One region of the Clostridium sp. CM037 genome, then DNA from elsewhere that is predicted to be linked to it. Evidence: riboswitches for the same ligand, from Rfam matches in the RefSeq annotation. Region 1 holds a riboswitch; each other region holds the start of a gene.
What was found. A riboswitch is a leader RNA that binds a small molecule or an ion and turns the genes downstream of it on or off. The one in region 1 is predicted to bind S-adenosylmethionine.
Positions count from the first base shown of each region.

Region 2: another riboswitch for S-adenosylmethionine. It lies ahead of metA (homoserine O-acetyltransferase MetA); the one in region 1 lies ahead of ACWJKP_RS02405 (methionine ABC transporter ATP-binding protein).
Region 3: another riboswitch for S-adenosylmethionine. It lies ahead of ACWJKP_RS18505 (O-acetylhomoserine aminocarboxypropyltransferase/cysteine synthase family protein); the one in region 1 lies ahead of ACWJKP_RS02405 (methionine ABC transporter ATP-binding protein).

Region 1 is NZ_CM143650.1:452,305-460,062, forward strand. Features, by position in the region: gene ACWJKP_RS02400 (transglycosylase domain-containing protein) at 1-1,879, opposite strand, end outside; SAM riboswitch class I at 2,423-2,542, shown strand; SAM riboswitch class I at 2,635-2,738, shown strand; gene ACWJKP_RS02405 (methionine ABC transporter ATP-binding protein) at 2,856-3,863, shown strand; gene ACWJKP_RS02410 (methionine ABC transporter permease) at 3,853-4,497, shown strand; gene ACWJKP_RS02415 (MetQ/NlpA family ABC transporter substrate-binding protein) at 4,679-5,482, shown strand; gene ACWJKP_RS02420 (alanine/glycine:cation symporter family protein) at 5,707-7,236, shown strand; gene rbr (rubrerythrin) at 7,385-7,758, shown strand, end outside.
Region 2 is NZ_CM143650.1:3,666,334-3,674,091, forward strand. Features, by position in the region: gene ACWJKP_RS17505 (hypothetical protein) at 1-224, shown strand, start outside; gene ACWJKP_RS17510 (sugar O-acetyltransferase) at 519-1,073, shown strand; gene ybaK (Cys-tRNA(Pro) deacylase) at 1,514-1,984, opposite strand; gene yjeM (glutamate/gamma-aminobutyrate family transporter YjeM) at 2,223-3,755, shown strand; gene ACWJKP_RS17525 (MATE family efflux transporter) at 3,836-5,182, opposite strand; SAM riboswitch class I at 5,428-5,539, shown strand; gene metA (homoserine O-acetyltransferase MetA) at 5,652-6,569, shown strand; gene ACWJKP_RS17535 (polysaccharide deacetylase family protein) at 6,636-7,499, opposite strand.
Region 3 is NZ_CM143650.1:3,848,602-3,856,359, forward strand. Features, by position in the region: gene ACWJKP_RS18480 (WD40/YVTN/BNR-like repeat-containing protein) at 1-1,156, opposite strand, end outside; gene ACWJKP_RS18485 (hypothetical protein) at 1,181-1,747, opposite strand; gene ACWJKP_RS18490 (undecaprenyl-diphosphate phosphatase) at 1,811-2,659, opposite strand; gene ACWJKP_RS18495 (PadR family transcriptional regulator) at 2,863-3,192, shown strand; gene ACWJKP_RS18500 (permease prefix domain 1-containing protein) at 3,194-4,162, shown strand; SAM riboswitch class I at 4,237-4,347, shown strand; SAM riboswitch class I at 4,481-4,592, shown strand; gene ACWJKP_RS18505 (O-acetylhomoserine aminocarboxypropyltransferase/cysteine synthase family protein) at 4,704-5,990, shown strand; gene ACWJKP_RS18510 (homoserine dehydrogenase) at 6,106-7,395, shown strand; gene ACWJKP_RS18515 (zinc ribbon domain-containing protein YjdM) at 7,521-7,758, opposite strand, start outside.

The DNA.
Region 1 (7,758 bases):
TTGTATAATAAGGTGTATATCCTACAAACCAAGCGTCTTTTGATTGATCTGTGGTTCCTGTTTTACCTGCAGTAAAGGGATAGTTACTAAGGGCTAAATTTGAATGACTTCGACTTTCTGTTAGCACACCCTTTAAAGTATCTGTCATAAGATAAGAGGCACCACTATCATACACTTTAGTTTGCTTATGGTTATTTTCAAATAATACTTCATTAACTACTGTATTGGTTATTTTACATACATTAGTCGGACTTACGAATTCACCGTTTCTTGAAAGGGTTGAATAACCTGAAGCCATTTCAACTGGTGTAACACCCTTTGTAAAACCACCTATAGCAATTATAGGGTAAATATCTTGAGGAGTTGTATATTTAAACTCCATGTTTTGTAAATATTTCAACGAATTTTTTACGCCCATTTCCCCCACTAATCTAACCGGGATAGTGTTTATAGATTGCTCAACTGCATATCTTAAAGATACAGACCCTCTGTATTGATTATCAACATTAGCGGGACCATTATCAAATGCTTTGTCTTCATATTCACTAGCGGGAATGTAGCCTTTTTCAAATGCAGGGGTATATGCAATTAATGGCTTTATAGCGGAACCTGGCTGTCTTACACCTAAGAAGGCTCTGTTGAAGGTATTGCCATCTTGGCTTCTACCTCCAACTATAGCTACCACTTCTCCAGTATTATTATCTATAGTAACGCTTGCACCTTGCTTTTCATATAAATCTGTTTTGTTATTGGTGCTTGTATATTGAGCCAAATGACTATCTACTACACTTTGTAATTTTTCTTGTTTTGCAGTATCAATAGATGTATCTATTCTATATCCTCCACTAAGAAGTTGTTTTTCTTTAGACTCATATTCATCATTATACTTAGTGAAATAAGTTTTTCTATCATTATCATTACTAAAAGAATATTTAGAAACAAAACCATTTTGCTCCATTAACTTTAAGGTTGCATTGTGAACAGCATATTGAATATCGTAACTCATAGGTTCAGGTGCTGTATGAGGTTTAATATTTAATTTAATAACTTCTGCTTTTGCTGTATCAAAATCGCTTTGTGAAATTTGTTCTAAGCTTAGCATTTTATCTAAAACTAAGTCTCTCCTCTTTATAACATTGTCCAGCTGAGTCACGGGATTATAAACAGATGGATTATTAGGTATTGAAACAAGCATAGCTATTTGAGATAAATCTAAATCTTTATTATTCTTTTGAAAGTAAAATTGTGAAGCACTTTCAATACTATAACATCCATTGCCGAAGTTTATATTGTTTACATAAAATTCCAATATTTGATCTTTTGAGTATCTTTCTTCTAATTTCTGCGCTACAACAGACTCTTCTAATTTTCTCGATAAGGTTACGTCAAATGTAAGGAATACATTTCTTGCAAGTTGTTGCGTTATTGTTGAACCACCTTGTACGATAGCTCCCCTGGATTTTATATATACCCAGACAGCTCTCCTTATACCTTTATAATCTATACCATTATGTTTATAAAACCTTTGGTCTTCTATTGAAGTAACAGCTTTACCTATATAGGGATTTAAGTCTGCTTCTTTTGTATAATAATATGTATTGGTTTTAAATTCTTTTAATAATTTACCATTAGTATCAAAAAATTGTGTTGGTTTTCGGGTATTAAAGGAGGTTTCATTTATGGTTTGTGCTATGTTGTTAGCATCCTTTATAGTTGCCTCTATTTTAGCCCCATATTTAATATAACCATATCCTAAAGTTATCGTAGCCGATACGAAAATTATTGCAGAAAATATCAATAAACCTTTAACGATTTTTTTCCAAAGTTTCTTTTTAACTGGTGCTGTTTTTATGGGTTCTACATTTTTATTATCATCCATTAATATCTCCTCCTTTTTTTATTATACAAAAAATGTCCAGGGTTAGTCCTGAATGACCATGCTTCATACATACGTAAAGGGGGGCTTACTTGGTCGCCATAAGTATTATCCTGTTTTTAGTCTTATATTCAATTGTTATTACTGAATTTCTAATACTAGGTCACATAAAAGAGATCTTATGGGTCTCTCTTATACTATTAAAAAAGTGCTTAGTTTATGTGTGTATAATACAATTATTTTACAATCTTGTCAATAACGCCGCGGTATGGGAAATAATTTCAATTGATGTTAATTATTTCTTATTGGCGTTTCAAGCATTAGCCATACAATGTATCCTCCTAGAACAATATAATTATTACAATATATTATAACATAAATAATGTAACATGAATATTTATGTTATATATAAAGTATGAACAAAATATATATTATGATGAAACATCATTAGACAGTTGTATGATGTTTGGAGAAGGTGTATATAAAAACTTCTTTACATAGCATTCATATAGTGATATTATAAATCTAATTTAATAAATAAGTTAATTCTCATCAAGAGAGATAGAGGGACTGGCCCGATGACATCTCGGCAACCATCAGACGTTATTGTCTGAATAGGTGCTAAATCCTGCGTTAATTTCATTGTAAATTAGCGGAAGATGAGAGAGGTGTCTTTGTAATTTTATACCTCTTTCATCATTATATAATGATGAAAGAGGTTTTTGTTTTTTGAATAGATGTAAATAAAATTTAATAGTGTCTTATCAAGAGAGGTGGAGGGACTGGCCCTATGAACCCCGACAACCAGTATCATATTATGATACATGGTGTTAATTCCTGCAGCATTGCTGCAAGATAAGAATAAGTTTGGAAGTAGAGCCCAAGTTTATTCTTGGCCTCTATTTTTTTAGAGTGATGTTTAAAGAAAGGATCAAAAGGTAAAGATGAATTATAAAAAATGAAAAGGAGAAGGGATATCATGATTAAAGTTCGAGGTGTAAGTAAAAGTTTTTCAGCGGTTAAAGTGTTAAATGATGTTTCATTTACAGTGGAGGAAGGTGATATCTATGGTGTTATTGGTCACAGTGGAGCTGGTAAATCCACTTTACTTAGATGCTTTAATGGGCTTGAAACCTATGATACAGGTACCATTAATATAATGGGAAAAGGGGTGAAACAGCTAAGTTTGAAAGAACTTCGCGAGTTTAGGAAAAATGTAGGCATAATATTTCAAAGTTTTAATCTTATTAACAGTAAAAATGTTTTTCAAAACATAGCATTTCCACTAGAAATATGGGGAAACGATAAAAATTTTATTAAAAAAAGAGTAGATAGCTTAATAGAGTTAGTAGGACTTAAGGATAAAGCAAACACCAATGTAAAACAACTTAGCGGAGGGCAGAAGCAAAGAGTTGGAATTGCAAGAGCGCTTTCACTTAATCCGAAAATATTACTTTGTGATGAAGCTACCTCTGCACTAGATCCTAAAACTACAAAATCTATATTAGAGCTTTTAAGAGCTATCAATAACAAATTTAATATAACAATTATTGTAGTTACCCATCAGATGGAAGTGGTAAAAGAAATTTGTAATAAATTTATTCTTTTAGAAGGAGGGGAAATTAAAAGCCATGGCATTACCGATGAACTATTTATTAGGCCAACAAAGGAAATGCAAACACTTATGGGAGAGGAAGAATTACTGCCTAGCACGGGATATAACATTAAAATATTTTTTACAAAGGAAATTACCCTGAGTTGCCTTATAACATCAATTGCCAGGGAGTTAAATATTGATTTTTCAATAGTATGGGGCAGGCTTGAAAAATTTAGGGATAACGTAATGGGAAGTCTCATAATAAATGCAAGTAAAGAGAATAAGAAGAAGATATTAAACTATTTAGATGAAAAATCTATAGAGTGGGAGCTCATTAATTATTCTGTGCAGCTTGAGAAGCACAAGGGAGAGAGTATAAATGCTATTTAAAGACATTTTATTACCTGCACTAAAAGAAACTATATATATGGTAACATTATCCACAATTTTTACAGTTATTTTAGGGTTTATTTCAGCAGTAGGATTAATTATAACTGGTCCTAAAGGCCTAAGGCCAAACACTTTAATCTATAAAATCTTAAATTTAGTAATAAATATACTTAGGTCTTTTCCGTTTATTATACTAATGATATCTATATTCCCTTTAACTAAGCTTATAGTTGGAACAACAATAGGTACTAATGCAGCTATAGTTCCTCTAACGCTTGGTGCAGCACCTTTTGCTGCAAGAATAATAGAATCTGCACTTTTAGAAGTGGATTATGGAATTGTTGAAGCAGCTAAGTCATTTGGTGCAAAAACCTATCAAATTATATTTAAGGTTATGTTAAAAGAGGCAATGCCGTCTATAGTTCTTGGAGTTACGTTAACAATAATAAACATTATAGGTTACTCAGCTATGGCTGGGACAATTGGTGGAGGGGGACTTGGAGATGTAGCCGTAAAATATGGTTACTATAGATTTAAGTCAGATATCATGATATACACTGTAATTATATTAATTGCAGTTGTGCAAGTAATTCAAGCCTTAGGAAATATATTGTACAGAAAAATGATTAAATAAGTTTTGAACGACATTTCAGAAGGAAAGTCTCCCACTTCTATAAGTAGGAGTTACTTGACCTAACAAATAGAAAACTTCAGTGGGAGTATAAATCTCCTTCTGAAGTCGTTAATATACAGCTCAGCAGGAGATGATTGAATTATAAAAATATTAAAAGAAAAATAAGAGGAGGAAATTAAAAATGAAAAAAATATTAAGCATATTATTGACAATAGTTGTGATTTTTACACTGAGTGGATGTGGAGCAAAAAAAGAGGCGGATGTAACTGAGAAAAAAATCATTAAAGTAGGTGCGTCACCAGTGCCTCATAAAGAAATATTAGAGGCTATAAAGCCGATTCTCGCAAAAGAGGGATATACTCTCGAAATAGTAGAATTTACTGACTATGTAACACCAAACACTGCACTAGCCGAGGGACAATTAGAGGCTAATTTCTTTCAACATATACCTTATTTGCAATCCTTTAGTAAAGAAAAGGGAGTGGACCTAGACTATACTGTAAAGGTTCATCTTGAACCTATGGGTGTGTACTCTAACAAATATAAAAAACTTAGTGATTTAAAAGATGGAGCTAAAATAGCTATTCCAAGTGATCCTACAAATGGAGCAAGAGCACTTAGAGTGCTTGAGAAGGAAGGGCTATTAAAACTAAAAAAGGGAGATCTTATTTCTAAACTTGATATTACTGAAAATAAAAAGAATTTTAAAATAACTGAATTAGACGCTCCTCAACTTCCAAGGATTTTAAAAGATGTGGATGCAGCAGTTATAAATTCAAATTTTGCAATAGAAGCCAATTTAAATCCGACAAAAGACGCACTAGCAATTGAGTCAAAAGATTCTCCTTATGCAAATGTGCTTGCAGTTAGAAAAGAAGATAAAACTAAACCTCATATAGAAGCACTTTCAAAGGCATTAAATTCTCCAGAAGTTAAAAAAATTATTGAAGATAAATATAAAGGAGATATAATTCCTGCTTTCTAAAAAAAATATAAAACCATAAAATCATTTTGCTTTGGGCGTAATAGTCGAAAGTAAGATGATTTTTTTATAGTAAAGCATAAAGTTTAACGACATTTTTATACTTTTATTTTTTAAAAAATTCATTTTATACCTTATTAGTGTATAATTACCGTATGCAAATAATTTTTGGAGTAATTAATTCTAAAATGCAAATAAGGATAACATTATAATATGGAGGTTTAAAAATGAGTGTATTATTTCAAGCAATAAATAATTTTTTTAATTTTATAGTTCCTATTGCGGATTTTCTATGGGAATTTCCAACTAATTTTAAGTGGTATCAAAACATCCCGGTTTTAGGTAATTTTGCCTTTGCAGTTATTTTACTTTTAGGAACAGGAATTTATCTTACATTTAAAACTGGATTTATTCAAGTTATGGCATTTAAAAAAGGAATTAAGATCCTTGCTACAAAAAAGGAAACAGATACTGGGGTTAGTTCATTAGCATCATTTTTACTAAGTTCTGCTATGCGTGTAGGTCCAGGTAATATTATGGGGGTTACAGGAGCAATATCTGTTGGCGGACCAGGGGCACTATTTTGGATGTGGGTTTCAGCTTTCTTTGGTATGTCCACGGCTTTTGTAGAATCTGTACTTGCACAGCTTTTTAAAGAGAAAAATGGCAAGGAGTTCGTAGGTGGACTTCCATTTTATGGTCAAAAGATTTTGGGAAATAAACGGTGGGTAGGTATTATACTGTCTTCACTTTTTATAATATATGCACTGTTTGTTATCCCATCTCAAGCTTTTCATTTATTTACAAGTTTCGGTTCAATAGCTGATACTATAGCTGGAAAAACCTTTGGACGTCAATCTACAGTTTATTATGGTATAGCAATAGTCTTAATAATTACTGTTCTTTTGACTGTAATTGGAGGAATAAAAAGAGTTACTGCAGTTACAGATGTACTGGTACCTATTATGGCAGTTATTTATACACTTATAGTTATTTTAATAATATTAGTTAACTTAGATAAAGTTCCGTATTTCTTTAAAGAAGTGATTGGTGGAGCATTTAAGCCCAATGCATTATTTGGTGGGGCATTTGGTGTGGCTTTAGCTCAAGGAATTAAGCGTGGGTTAATGTCCAATGAAGCTGGACAAGGAACAATTACAATGGCGGCTGCTACAGCGGAGAATAAACATCCTGCAGAACAAGGTTTTGTACAATGTCTAGGAGTTTTTCTTGACACAATGGTAATATGTAGTATGACTGGATTTGTTATTGTTATGGCACATGTTTGGACAGGCACTGCTGGAGTTTCATGGGAAAGTATAGAAGCGTCGAAACTTACAGTTTACCTATCCTCAATCAAATACTTAGTTCCTGGTACTGCATTAGATGGGACGGTTACAATTATTGTTTCGCTATGCTATGGAATGTTTGCATTTACAACATTGCTCGGTTTAATATTGTTTGCAGAAGTCTCCGCAAATTTAATATCTAGAAATAAGAAATTTATCATGGGAATACGTTTGGTTGGTGCATTATTCTTTGTTCCATTTGGCGCATTAACAGTTCTTGCTGGTTTAGAACTTACAAATTTATGGTACATAGGTGATTTTGTAAATATTGTTTTAGTTTATGTAAATGTTCCAATTATATTAATTGGGTCTAACTATGCATTAAAAATATTGAAAAATTATAAAAAAACCGATGGAACTAAATTCAAATCAAAATCTATTGGTGTTGATACTGATGTTTGGAAATAAGGTACAAACTTAGAATAAACTTAATTAACAGGTAATTTAGTAAACTTTCTTAAAATAGTATGGATTAAAAGAAGCAAACTATACTATTTAGGGTATACTCTAATAGAAATAATTATTTTCTTTAATTATAAAAACAAGGAGGCATTTTATGAAAACATTAAAGGGTACAAAAACAGCTGAAAATCTTATGAAATCATTCGCAGGTGAATCACAAGCTAGGAATAGATATACTTATTATTCATCTATAGCGAAAAAAGAGGGATATGTACAAATAGCTAATATATTCATAGAAACAGCAGATAATGAGAAAGAACACGCTAAAAGATTTTTTAAGTTTTTAAATGAAAGTTTAAATGGAGAAGTGGTAGAAATTAATGCCACATATCCTGTAGGTCTTGGAGACACTAAAGCAAATTTATTGTCGGCAGCAAATGGAGAAAATGAAGAGTGGTCAGATCTTTACCCAGCATTTGCGAAAGTTGCGCAGGAGGAAGGCTTTGATGATATCGCGTTTGTTTTTAG
Region 2 (7,758 bases), 1.0 Mb from region 1:
TGGATCCCATGATGCCTATGATGTCAATGATGCCTATGAATCAAATGAATCCTATGATGTCAATGATGCCTATGATGCCTATGATGTCAACGATGCCTATGAATCAAATGACACCAATGGATCATATGATGCAGAACTGTATGATGCATATGATGTGTATGATGTGTATGATGCATATGCATCATATGATGCCTATGCCCGATAAAGATAATGTAAAAAAATAATCTTTTACTTAGATCCAAGCAAAATCATATGATCAGGCTAAGTCACATAAATAATCTAAGTGACTTAGTTTTTTTGTTCTTCCATGTTTATTTTTCCATAATTACCTTTCCAAATTCTTATGAAACTGCCCCCTCATTCTCGCTGTATATCATATACTTTAAAGACATATCACATGGTTCCATTTCTAAGCACTTTACTTTCTATATTAAGCTTTATTGGCTCTTTAATTCTACTGTTTATTCTACTATGCTATACTCATACTAACTAAGCATATAGAATAAGGAGTGTATAAAATGAATGAAGAACAAAAAATGCTAAATGGTGAAATATATAATGCCTATGATGAAGATTTAGTACTCTTAAGAAATAAAGCTAGGCATCTTACAAAATTATATAATAATACAGACCCCGAGGAAACAATCGAGCGAATAAATATTATTAAAAAACTACTTGGAGAAATAGGCGACAATTTTGAAATAGAACCTCCCTTTCATTGTGATTATGGCACTAATATTAAAATTGGAGAAAATTTCTATGCAAATTTCAATTTTTTGGTTTTAGATGATGGACCAGTAAAAATTGGACATGATGTATTATGTGCTCCTAATGTAAGCATATTTACTGCAACTCATTTAATTGATCCAAAATTAAGACCCAAAAATGCTGATTATACAAAAGCTGTAACTATAGGAAATAATGTATGGATTGGCGGTGGCTCTATAATAAATCCTGGTGTAACCATTGGAGATAATAGCGTAATAGGTTCTGGTAGCGTGGTTACAAAAAATATTCCAGCTAATGTTATCGCTGTTGGAAATCCTTGTAGAATAATAAAAAATATTGATTAATTAATAAAAGTTTCCTAATATAGTACTAACAACTGTTGTATCAACATCTCCGCCTTTAAATTGAAATCCGATAATTAAATAAATTACAATTGATATTAAAAATGCTGGATATTCAAAAAACTACTGAAATATATATTTCAGTAGTTCACTATCTGGCTTTTGCCAATTTTTTTATTCACATTCTTTTGTAACCTAAGTTCAACTTCTTCTTATCTTAGTTATAATTGCATATTATAATATTTTACACCCAAATGTTCAAATACTTCAACTTATAGTATATACTCCCACTTATAGAAGTGTGAGACTTTCCTTCTGAAATGTCGTTAAAAGTTTTTAGAAACGTAATTTATCATTAACATCCCCTATTTTAAAATTGCTAATACACCACCCTATGATAATTTATTATCCCGATTGGATAATCACTCAGAATAATTGTTAGATTACTTTACTAAAAAAGCAAACTCACCCTCCACATTATTCTTTAATAAATTTGCGTTGATTTCTATTTGAACTCCTATTTTTCCAGCACTTACAATTATCGTCTCTATTTCGAGAGCACTTTTATCAATAAATGTTTTATACTGTTTCTTCATACCTATAGGGGAACACCCCCCTCTAACATATCCTGTAACCTTTTGAAGATCCTTTAAATCTAACATTTCTATTCTTTTCTCGTTAGTTACTTTAGCTACTTTCTTAAAGTCTATTTCTTCTCTAACTGGAATTAATATAATATAAATATTTTTAGAAATTCCATGTGTCACTAAAGTTTTATAGACATACTTTTCATCTCTACCTATCTTATTTGCCACAGACACTCCATCTATTTTATCATCTTTGATATCATAAGTTATAACATTGTATTCTACATTCCCTTTATCTAAAATTCGCATAGCATTTGTTTTTATCATCATCTTCCCCTTTATTTAAATGGATTTACAATAAAAAGTTAGTTTCAAAGCTTCCTTTATTATATCCTCTTTTCTTACCTTATGCACTATTTACCTAATCTCAATAGTATATAATGGTCTATTTTACAATTTTTAACTATAAATAACCCCTTTGCTATTGAATTTTTTACCAGTTGCTATATAATGATATTAACAAAGTAAATTAACTTAAATCATGTACATTAAAGGGGGAAAAAACATGTCGGTAAAAGTAAAAAGTACTAAACATTTAACATTGGTATCATTAGTTTTAATGATTTTTACTTCGGTTTATGGATTTAACAACATTCCCAGATCATTCTATAAAATGGGTTATGCTGCCATTCCTTGGTACATACTGTCTGGAATAACATTTTTTATTCCTTTTGCTTTCATGCTATCTGAGTTTGGTGCAGCTTTCAAGGATGAAAAAGGTGGAATCTACTCATGGATGGAAAAATCAGTGGGGGCTAAATTCGCTTTTATGGCAACGTTCATGTGGTATGCATCTTATGTAATTTGGATGGTTAACGTTGCCTCAGGAGTTTGGGTTCCAATATCAAATGCAATATTTGGTAAAGATACAACACAGACTTGGGCCTTATTTGGATTAACCGGGCCTAAAACTTTAGGAATACTTGGAATGCTTTGGATAATATTTGTTACATTTATATCAACTAAGGGATTAGATAAAATTAAGAAGGTAACTTCACTAGGTGGCACTGCAGTTGCATTGTTAAATGTAGTATTATTAGTCGGATCTCTACTAGTCCTTATAGGGAATCATGGCCAGTTAGCTCAGCCAATAACTGGACTTAGTTCATTCATATCCTCGCCAGATCCTGCTTATTCGGGAAATATGATTTCATCATTTGCTTTCGTAGTATTTGCTATATTTGCTTATGGTGGTATTGAAGTTGTTGGAGGACTAGTTGACGAAACAGAAAATGCTGAAAAAAACTTCCCTAAGGGTGTTGTTATTTCAGCAATTATTATCTCAGTTGGATACGCACTTGGACTATTCCTTGTTGGTATATTTACTAACTGGTCAAATGTTATGACTGGCAATGGCGTTCACTTAGGTAATGTTGGTTATGTAGTAATGAGTAACCTAGGGTATTCTCTTGGTAGTGCATTCGGTGCAAGCGAAGCAACATGTTTAGCTTTGGCGCATGGAGTAGCTAGATTCGTTGGGCTTTCAATGTTCTTAGCTTTAGCCGGTGCATTCTTCACATTAATGTTTTCTCCATTAAAACAATTAATTGAAGGTACTCCAGCTAAATTATGGCCTGGGAAAATGGCAGAAATGAAAAATGGAATGCCTCAAAGGGCTATGTGGATTCAGGCTACAATAGTTTGTGTTATTATTGCTCTTGTATCCTTTGGTGGAGAGAATATGTCAGGTTTTTTCGTTGTGTTAGTAGCTATGACTAATGTAGCTATGACTCTTCCATACATGTTTATAGCTTTTGCTTTTGCACCATTTAAGAAAAACAAAGATATTATTAAGCCTTTTGAAATATTCAAAACTGACAGAAGTGCACTAATATGGACAATAGTAGTTATGTTTACTGTTGGATTTGCAAACTTCTTCTCAATAATACAACCAGCACTGGAAGGAAAATTGAGCATAACACTTCAGAGTATAGGTGGCCCAGTATTCTTTGCGGCTGTTGCCTGGTTTATGTATAGCCACTATGAAAAGAAATATTTAAATAAAAATATACCCTTTGCAAATAAAAATTTTAAATAAGTCTATTCTGAATCAAAAAGATGATTTCTGTGTTCACAGAAATCATCTTTTTGCTTTTCACATTATATTATATAATTTCCTCAATAAATAATTTTATTATTATTCCATTTACCTGATTTCATGTAGATTATACACATTACAAGTGATGCGAATGTTGCAAGAGGAGAAGCAAATCCAATTTCATATAGCGTCATACCTACTATTTTACTTAAAACAAAAGATAACGGTATACGAATGATAAATGTAGCAATTAAACTGTGAATCATTGGAAATAACGAATTACCACAACCACTAAAAAACGAGTTCATACAAAATACAAAGCATACCAAAATGCAATCGATGCTGTATGATTTAATATATAATGCAGCTGTTTCTATGACCGCTGTATCCCTCGAAAACAATGCTGTAAGCGATGTTGGATTCCATTGTGCATATGCATAACATATTATTCCTAATATTAATGAGCATCCCGTGCCTATATACAAACATTGTTTTGCTCTTCCCTTCTTTCCTGCCCCCATATTCTGAGCTGTCATTGCTGCAATCGCTGAAGCAAATGCAATCGTTGGAAGCATTGTAAATACAATTATTTTTTCGACAACACCTACAGATGCAGAAGCAGTAAGTCCCATTACATTAATAACTGCTGTAATTATTATAAAAGAAATATTAATTAAACCATCTTGTAATGCTATTGGTAATCCTAGCTTAAATACCTTCTTTGCTTTTCCTGCTTCAATCCTAATATGACTACGATGAAACTCAAAGTTAAAACCTATCTTTTTTACATGCAGCACCCCAATTATGAAGCTTATAGCTTGAGCAGCTATAGTAGCAATTGCAGCTCCTGGCGCCCCCATATGGAACCCACCCACTAATATTAAATCTACCATAATATTAGTTACGCAAGCTACCGCAATAAAGAATAATGGTGCTTTTGAATTGCCTAGCCCTCTCAGAATACCACTCAACGCATTGTACCCTATAATAAATGGAATACCACAAGAACAGATAAAAATATATTGTTTTGTGTGTTCAAATGCCTCTGTTGGCGTATTCATTAAATTTGTAATAGTACCTGTCATTACCACCATAATTACAGTCAACACAGCTGCTATTATACCAAATGTACAAATGATAGTTCCAACTGACTCTGCAATATCTTTATATTTTTTTGCACCCAAATAGTTGCCAATTAAAATAGTACCTCCTGTGGTCAATCCAAGAATAACGCTTGTGATTGTCTGCATAATCTGACTTCCTGTCGCCACAGCAGAAACTTGCGCCGAATTATCAAACTGTCCAACAACCAACAAATCAGCTGCACCATAGAGTGCTTGCAGTAAGCTTGCTAATAGAAATGGAAATGCAAATCTTAAAAGCGTTGGGATAACCTTACCCTCTGTTAAAATGTTCTCTTGTTTCATAATAACCTTTCTGTTAAAATGTTCTGTTGTGCCATAATATGTGCCTCCTAAAATAAAAAAATGCCGGATAAGGCAGTTGGCTTTATCCAACCATCTTATCCAGCATATAATTACCTATATACCCTCCGATGAACAGTAGCAATCGTAACACATATGTTCAATATTGTCAAAAATAAAACAAAGACATTTTTACCTATTGACAATTGCTTTTACGAGTAATATACTAAGCAATAACAACTGAATACAACTTATCCAGAGCGGCAGAGGGACTGGCCCGATGATGCCCGACAACCAGCATTCTTAAGTGGAGTGCAATGGTGTCAATTCCATCAGATTATAAAATCTGAAAGATAAGGACGATAGCAAATTTTATAATACAATTTTATTGTTTATTAAAGTTAATCATGCTGCTTTCCTTATAGGAAAGCAGCTTTTTTTTATAAGATGCCTAATTACAAGGAGGATGTAAATGCCAATAAAAATACCTGACAATCTTCCAGCGTTTAAAACTTTAAATAAAGAGAACATTTTTACTATTACAGAAGACCGCGCATTTCACCAAGATATTCGGCCTTTAAAAATTGTGATTTTAAACCTTATGCCAACAAAAATCGATACTGAAACACAAATTTTAAGACTTCTTGGGAACTCTCCACTACAGATTGATATAGTTCTTCTTCACCCTGCAAGCCATGCATGTAAAAATATATCGAAGGAACATTTAATTAAATTTTATAATACTTTTGAAGAAATAAAGAATTCTAGATTTGATGGAATGATAATAACTGGAGCGCCAATTGAAAGTATTCCCTTTGAAGAAGTGGATTACTGGGAGGAGCTTAAAAAAATTATGGAATGGAGTGTTCACAATGTATACTCTACCTTGCATATTTGTTGGGGTGCTCAAGCAGGGCTTCATTATCATTACGGAGTGCAAAAACATAAACTTGATAGTAAAGTATTTGGAGTGTTTAAACATAAAATAACAAAGCAAAACGTTAAACTTTTTAGTGGATTTGACGATGAATTTTATGTTCCACATTCAAGACATACTGAAATAAGAAAAGTTGATATTGATAAAATAGATGAGCTTGAAATTTTATCAGAATCTGAGAAATCAGGAATTTACATTGTATCAGCAAAAAAGGGACGCCAAATTTTTATAACCGGACATTCAGAGTATGATCCATTAACATTAAAAAATGAATATGACAGGGATATAGCAAACGGATTAAATATAAATGTCCCAGAAAATTATTATCCAAAAGACGATCCATTAAAAATACCTATCGTGAAATGGAGAGGTCACTCAAGTTTGCTTTTTTTAAACTGGTTAAATTATTATGTTTATCAGGAGACACCTTACAATTTGGTGTACCTAGAATAATACATATAAAAGTTGGGCCCCTAGTAACTTAGGGACCCAACTCTTAATATTGAACTTTATTAAAATTTAATCTGTATTAGAAATACGTTTCTTAAATTCTTCCATGTCATGGAATGAACTTATATATACTCTATGTAAGGAAAGTATACCATCCTCTTTGGAAGACCATCTGCCGTCAGTGCTAAAAGCCATTGTATACCCTGCTTCTCGTACAGCCTCAATTGAAGCTTTGCTGTATCCACCATATGGGTAGGAAAAGAATTTTATTTGTTTATTTAATATTTTTTCCAAATCGTTTTTAGATTTAACTAAAGTTTCTAGTTGCTTATCCTTAGGCATCTCTTTTAAATTTTCATGCTTTACGGTATGACTCCCTATGTCCACTCCATATTTTTCCATCTCTATAAGCTGTTTCGAAGTCATATAGTTAGGACTTTTATCAATACTACCAGTAATAACAAAAATTGTTGCTTTAAAATTATATTTTTTCAAAACAGGGAACATCTCCGTATAATTATCTTCATACCCATCATCAAAAGTAAGAACTACAGATTTTTCAGGTATTGGTATATCCTTAATAAGATAATCATATAAATCAGTAAGTGTAATAGTATAATAACCATTATCTTTTAAATATTTTAGTTGCTCGTCAAATCTTTTAACAGGAAGACGAATAGGATTATCTTTTTCGTAGTCAATTGAATGGTACATTAAAACTGGAACACTCTTTCCTGAAGCCTTCATAACAGCAGTCTTATCAAAAGCGGGTATCGAAGAGGTTTGAGCGGGTTCAGCCGGTTTAATGGGTTCAACTGCAGTTGCTGGTTTAACTGGCGCAGTTTTTTTTATTGTAGCAGTCTTCGATCTTGAACACCCCGAAAGAGACATTAAAATAATGAGTGTAAATATTAAAAATATTTTTTTTCTCATAATAACCTCCTTGTATGTATTTTTTCGGAAACACATATTATTTTTTAATCTTCATCATCTAATATAAAACCCCTTAATAATAAATTCCCTGAGTATTTTGTAACCCTAATGCTAAATTGATCACCTTACATTTATTAACTTTATACCATCCAGATTATAAAATCAATCTTTTCCGGTATTTTCTTTATTTTATTATTTTCTTTTAATTCATAAATATCTAAAACAGGTTGTAAAATATAATATACTTCTATATAATTAT
Region 3 (7,758 bases), 830 kb from region 1:
CTGCTCCATAGTCACCATCATCCCCTTGTCCAACATAAAGCTCACCATGGCTCCCCTTAAATACAGGTGCTACTGAATCATCATATATGCCTTTAAGTTCCTCTGGCATTGGCAACTCAATTGTATTCCAACTCTCTCCTCCATTAGTAGTCATATATATACTATTAATTTTAGTTGTTATAAATCCAATTTTGCTCGTTGAAAATGAAATTCCAGTTGCAAGACTTGATCCGTCTTTCATTAATGGGCCTTTAAAGTCCCAAGTATCTCCTCCATCTTTACTAATATAAATATCTATCATTTCAAAACTCATTGCTCTATCGCCAGCAATAATTGCATATCCAAATCCTTCATCCGTAAATCCAATGAATTGTCTTCTTATACCCATAATATCACTTTGTAAATTTACATCTTTCCACGTTTTCCCTTCGTCACTCGATATACATAAACTTCCAGTTCCATATATAAAAGCCGTTTTCTTTTCGGATATATAATAACTTCCTTTATTCAAGTCATCTGATTTTGTATCTTGCTTATCTTTATCCTCTAACGGCATAAGCGCTATTGGAATTTTAGTCCAATTTACACCGCCATCATAAGTTATACACACATCATCTTTTTCTATTTTATATTTACACTTATCCGCTGTTACTACTGGCTCTATTATATTACTATTTTTCTTTGATATACCTAATTTTTTCTTTACATCGCTGGTTTGTAAAACATCTAAAAGTTTATACTTATTACCTTTAAACTTACTTATAATTAAAGTCCAATCACAATGAATCATTCCATCATTATCTATTAAACCCCATTTACTTAGCTTGCTAAGGTCACCTTTATCATATGGCTCCACATCAAATATTGCCGATATTGCAAAAGTTCCACTATCCCCTGCAATAAGTTGACTGCTTTTATAAGTATAATAACTTATCTTTTCATTTACCTTATTCTTAGTATTAATTTTATATTGTCCTAGATATTTTTCAAGCATCGGACCTGCTATATATTGAAGTCTTGAAGTATCTTTATATTCTATAATCGGATGATTTTTACTGTAATTGCTTTTGATATTATATATATAATATCCACCTATAATACAAAATACAACTAAAATTATTGATGTACCAATTAATATCTTATTCTTTTTATTCATATCTTTCCCTACTTCCTGCACACCTTATCTTCCTAAATCCTTACCTATTTCAACTAGCTCATATGTAAATGGTTTATCTGTAGCCTTTATATGGAACCTTGTTCTAAATAAGGGTCTATTTTTACCTTCTATCATAGAATTCTTTAATAGATTTGCATCATCTTTTAAGTATCTTGTGTTAAAAGTAACTTCAATTAGAAAGTCTTTTAGATTACCTTTAATAATTTTATTACTTTCATACTGAAGCCCATCAAACTCCATTTCACTAATATTATTCTTAAGTGTATTTACCTGATATTTCTGGAATATACTACTTCCAATTGTTGAACAATCCGTTGCTGTACTCTCAATACTTGTTTTTATAAAAGGAAAGTTTATATCTATAACCTTTACTTTGTTTATTTCATTTTTTAAAGTTTGGTCTTTACCTTCATCATTTACTGCCGTCTTCATATCACTTAATACATATGTAATTTTATTTTTTCCCTTTACTGTTTCATAAAGAAAAAAAGCCATAATTATAGATGCTACTATCATTATAGAAGTTATAATATTTAATACTTTATTATTTCCCATATGCTTACTTTCCATATGCTTATTCTCCTTTTACTATTTATATAAGAAAAAATACCTCTTGCTATTTATTCTCTATGATTATGCTAAAATAATAACCTTAGTTAATACTAATATTCCAAGTATAATACCTACTACTATTCTATATATTGCAAATACTTTCATTGGTTTCTTTTTTAAATAATCCACAAATTTTTTCATAACTATCAAAGATACTATGAAGGCTACAACAAATCCTACTATTAATGAAATCCATAATGTTAGTGTCATTATAGAATAATCAAATTCAAATAAGTCCTTACCTGTTGCCCCTATCATAGCTGGAATCGCTATAAAAAATGAAAATTCTGCTGCTATTGGTGTTGATAATCCTGCAATCCATCCACCCATAATTGTAGAAGCACTTCTTGACATTCCTGGCCACATTGCAAGCAGTTGTAATAAACCGATCTTAAATGATTGTATAGGCGTTATGCTATCTATACTTTCTACTTTATGATCCCTATTTCTAACTCTCTTCTCGATTATTAGTAACAATAATCCACCAACTATGAATCCTACTATAACTGCCTCTGGTGTAAACAATAGTTTTATTTTATCGTATAATACTACTCCTGCAATTCCCATTGGAATAGATGCCGTAATAACATTTATCCCAAACCTGAATCCTTTCTTTCCCTCTTTTCCTTTAGTAAATATAAACTTAAAAAATTCTATTATACTTTCGCTAATCTTCTCCCAATACAAAACAACAACTGCCATTATTGCTCCAAGTTGGATTACAACTTCAAACATCTTTACAAACTCTCCCTCAAACCCAATTGCCCATCCAATCAATATCATATGTCCTGTAGACGATACTGGGATAAATTCAGTTACCCCTTCTACTATTGCTATTATAATTGCTTTTAATAAAAATATTATGTCCATAACTCACCATTCCTTCCAATCTAATTATTACTGTATATAGTTTATCATAATAATCTATAAGGTACCATCTTCAAAACTTACAGTAATATTACATCTATTCAAATTTTAGAAAACACTTTACCTGTCGTAGTAATTGTGTTATCCTTGAATTACCACGACAGACAAAGTACTACAGATGCAGTAAAAGCGAAGGAGGATATAATTTGATAAGCAGCGATGTAATTCGAGGATATAATGATACGATTATTCTTTTTATGCTTCAAGATGGCGAATCCTACGGGTATGAAATATCAAAAAACATCAGGAAATTATCAGAGGAGAAGTATGTTATGAAAGAGACCACACTCTATTCAGCATTCAACCGTCTTGAGAAGAATGGATATATCGAATCTTTCTATAAAGACGAAACCTTTGGTAAAAGACGCACATATTATAAAATCACCCCCGTAGGTTTAACCTACTATAAAGAAAAATGTGAAGAATGGAGCTTAACAAAAGAAGTTATTAATAAATTTATTAAGGAGAGGGATTAAAATGGAAACTATAAAAAATTATTTAGATAATATGTTTAAAGTCCTACCAAGAACAAATCAGACGATGAAATTAAAAAATGATTTATTATGGAATATGGAAGAAAAATATAACGAGAATAAGAATGATGGAAAATCAGAAAATGAGGCCATTGGTATTGTAATCTCAGAATTTGGCAATATTGACGAATTAATTGATGAACTTGGCATCGAACATATGAAAAAGGGTGCGATACTTAAAACCATTACACAAGAAGAGGCCGATAACTTTATGACTACAAAAAAAGAATCTGGCTTATTGATGGGTATAGGTGTTTTTTTATGTATTATAGCAACAGCTATATTAATATTAATTACCACTCTCATAGATGGTGGCATTATCTGTAAAGGCATTTCAAAAGATTTCAGCGATATGTTTGGCATTATTGCACTATTCTTACTGTGTGTACCTGCTGTAGCTTTATTCATTTATTCCGGTATGAAGCTAGAAAAATACAAGTATCTAAAAAGCGGTTTTGATTTACCTCTTCATGCAAAAGCAATTATAAATCAAAAAAATAATGCTTTTGCATCAACTTATATGATATCTATAATAACGGGTGTATGCATATGTGTCATATCCCCAGTTGCACTTTTCGTATCATCCGCTTTTGGCGACAATGCATCAAGCTACGGAGTAGTTGTTTTACTTGTGATGGTTGCTATTGCCGCTTTCATCTTCATATACTTTGGAAATATTAAGCAGAGTTTCAGTATTCTTTTACAGATTGGTGACTTTTCAAAAGAAGAAACTGAAGATAATAAACTTATTGGTGCAGTTGCTGCTATCGTATGGCCATTAGCAATCTGTATCTTCCTTGTCAGTGGATTAGTTTTTAATCTATGGCACATTAATTGGATTATATTCCCTATCGTTGGCATTTTATTTGGTATGTTCAGTGCAGCATATAGTATTATAAAAGGGCATAATTAAAATAACTTTATCTTTTAAAAAAGTATTGACAATTGTTTTTATGAGTAATATACTAAATACTAATAACTGAATACAACTTATCCAGAGTGGCAGAGGAACTGGTCCGATGAAGCCCGACAACCAGCATTCTTATTCGAATGTAGTGGTGTCAATTCCTGCAGATTGTAAAATCTGAAAGATAAGGATGTTAGCAAATTTTATGATACAATTTTATTGTTTATTAAAGTTAACTATTGCTACTTTCCTTATAGGAAAGTAGCTTTTTTTCTTCCCCAAAAATCTAAATAAATAATGTACTAAATACTAACAACTAAATATAACTTATCCAGAGCGGCAGAGGGACTGGCCCGATGATGCCCGACAACCAGCATTTTTAAAAGAAGTGCAATGGTGTCAATTCCATCAGATTGTAAAATCTGAAAGATAAGGACGATAGCAAATTTTATGATACAATTTTATTGTTTAATAAAATTAATCATGCTGCTTTCCTTATAGGAGAGCAGCTTTTTTTTGAAAAATAATTATAAAAGGAGAAATTAATATGAGTGAGCGAAAATTAAGTTTTGAAACATTACAGGTACATGCAGGGCAGGTTCCAGACCCTACTACAGGCTCGAGAGCAGTCCCAATTTATCAAACATCATCTTTTGTTTTTAAAAATGCAGATCATGCAGCAAATTTATTTCAATTAAAAGAAGAAGGAAATATATATTCAAGAATAATGAACCCAACTACAGACGTTTTTGAAAAAAGAGTAGCCGCTCTCGAAGGCGGAGTAGCAGGACTTGCTACAGCTTCAGGAATAGCTGCAACATTCTATGCAATACTTAATGTAGCAAATTCAGGCGATGAAATAGTAGCTGCAAGCACTCTATATGGTGGTACTTATGAACTATTTAATGTTACTCTTAGAAAACTTGGAATTAACGTAACATTTGTTGATCCAGATGATCCTGAAAATTTTAGAAAAGCTATCTCGAATAAAACAAAAGCACTTTATGCTGAAACAATGGGAAACCCAAAAATAAATGTTCTAGATATAGAGGCAGTAGCGGATATTGCTCATGAAAATAAAATACCCCTTATTATTGACAATACCTTTGCAACTCCCTTCCTTTGCCGTCCAATTGAGTATGGTGCAGATGTAATTATTCATTCAGCAACAAAGTTCATTGGAGGACATGGAACTACTATTGGTGGAATTATAGTTGATGCTGGTAAATTTGATTGGGCAGCTAGCGGTAAATTCCCTGATTTTACAACTCCGGATAAAAGCTATAATGGAATAGTATATGCTAATTTAGGTGCTCCAGCATTTGCTTTAAAAGCTAGAGTTCAACTTTTAAGAAACACCGGTGCGACGCTTAGCCCTCAAAGTGCATTTTTATTTCTTCAAGGTTTGGAATCATTATCGTTAAGAGTTGAGAGACATGTAACAAACGCTAGGAAAGTTGTTGAATTTTTGAGTAAGCATCCAAATGTTTCATGGGTAAATTATCCTGAACTTGAAGGGAGCAGATACAAAGATTTAGCTAAAAAATACCTACCAAAAGGAGCAGGATCAATATTCACTTTTGGAATAAAAGGTGGCCTTGAAGCTGGAAAAAAATTCATTAATAATGTAGAATTATTTTCGCTGCTTGCAAATGTTGCAGATGCAAAATCTCTAATAATTCACCCCTCAAGTACAACTCATGCAGAGCTTAACGCAGAGGAGCAAAAATCTGCTGGAGTTACTTCAGATTTGATAAGACTTTCAATTGGCGTTGAGGGTATCGATGACATTATATACGATTTGACGCAAGCTCTAGAAAAATCAGTTCAATAAAAAGTCAATAATTCTTTGGCAGCTGGTTTCAAAATAAGGTCTTGTTCCTAACTATATTCCTCCATCACCTTAGATGACGGAGGAATAACTTTAAAGTTTAGAAAGGAAAACTATTATGAAAAAGGTAAAAATAGCGATTTTAGGTTTTGGAAATGTTGGGACGGGTGTATGGAAAATACTTCACGAAAATAGAAAAGAAATAATGAAACGTTCAAATTATGAAATAGAAGTTGCTAAAATACTTGTAAAAGATATAAATAAAAAAAGAGATATCAAAGCACCTAATGGCCTATTAACAGATAACATTGATGATATTATAAATGATGAAAGTATAAAAATTGTGGTTGAACTTATTGGTGGATGCGATAAATCTAAAGAGTATATGATACGCGCAATGAAATCTAAAAAACATATTGTAACTGCTAATAAATTAGTTATCGCGAACTGGGGCGAAGAGTTATTTAAAACAGCGGAGAAAGAAAACGTATTGTTTTATTATGAAGCAAGTGTGGCTGGTGGAATTCCAATAATACGCGAGATTAATGAGAGCCTTACAGCCAATAGGATTGAGCAGATAATTGGAATTATAAATGGAACAACTAATTACATATTAAGCAAAATGACAATGGATGGGATTAGCTTTGATGAAGCACTAAAGGAGGCGCAAGAAAAGGGTTATGCTGAAGCAGACCCAACCTCTGATGTTGATGGCTTTGACGCTGTATATAAGCTTGCAATAATGTCTTCTCTAGCATTTGGAACTAAGGTAGATCATGATTGTATTTATAGAGAAGGAATAAGAAGTATTAGTGACATAGATATAGAATATGCTAAAAAACTTGGTTATTCAATAAAACTTTTAGCAATAGCTAAAGAAGTAAATAACAAATTAGAACTAAGAGTACATCCAACCCTAATACCTTCGAGCCACCCAATGGCAAATGTAGCCGATGCATTTAATGCTATTATGATAAAAGGAAATGCAGTTGGAGAGTTAATGCTATATGGAAAAGGCGCTGGAGCTTTTCCAACTGGAAGTGCAGTTGTAGGTGATATAATATCCATATTAAGAAATAATGTAAATCCTTATGACTTATTAGACCTAAGTGACAAGACTGATTTTAAAGAAGTGAAAAAATCAGAAGAAAATGAATCAGAATTCTATATTAGACTTAATGTTAAAGATACAGTAGAAGTTTTAGGAGATACAGCGAAAATATTTGGGGAAAACAATGTCAGCATTATGTCCGTTACTGGAGATGTAAGGCACGATGATCATGGACCACTAGGATTTATTACACATAAAAGTTCAGAAAAAAACATAAGAATTTCATTAGAAAAAATAAAAGAACTAGAAAACGTCAACAAAATAGAAAGTATAATAAGGATGGAATCATTTTATTAAACTTATTCTCCTTTTAGTATTTATATATAAAAACACCCCATCAAATGAATTTTACAACTTTTTTAGTTATAATCATTCAATGGGGTGAAGTTCACTACTTCGGTTCTATTACATTAAACCTTGATTTATACCTTTTTAACAAATTCAGATTTTAATTCCATAGCTCCAAACCCATCAATTTTGCAATCAATATTATGATCTCCATCAACCAAACGTATATTTTTTACTTTTGTACCTTTTTTTATGGCTAATGGACTTCCTTTTACTTTAAGGTCTTTGATTATTGTTACAGAATCACCATCGTTTAATACATTTCCATTTGCATCTTTGATAATCCTTTTCTCTTCACTACTTTCTGTTTCT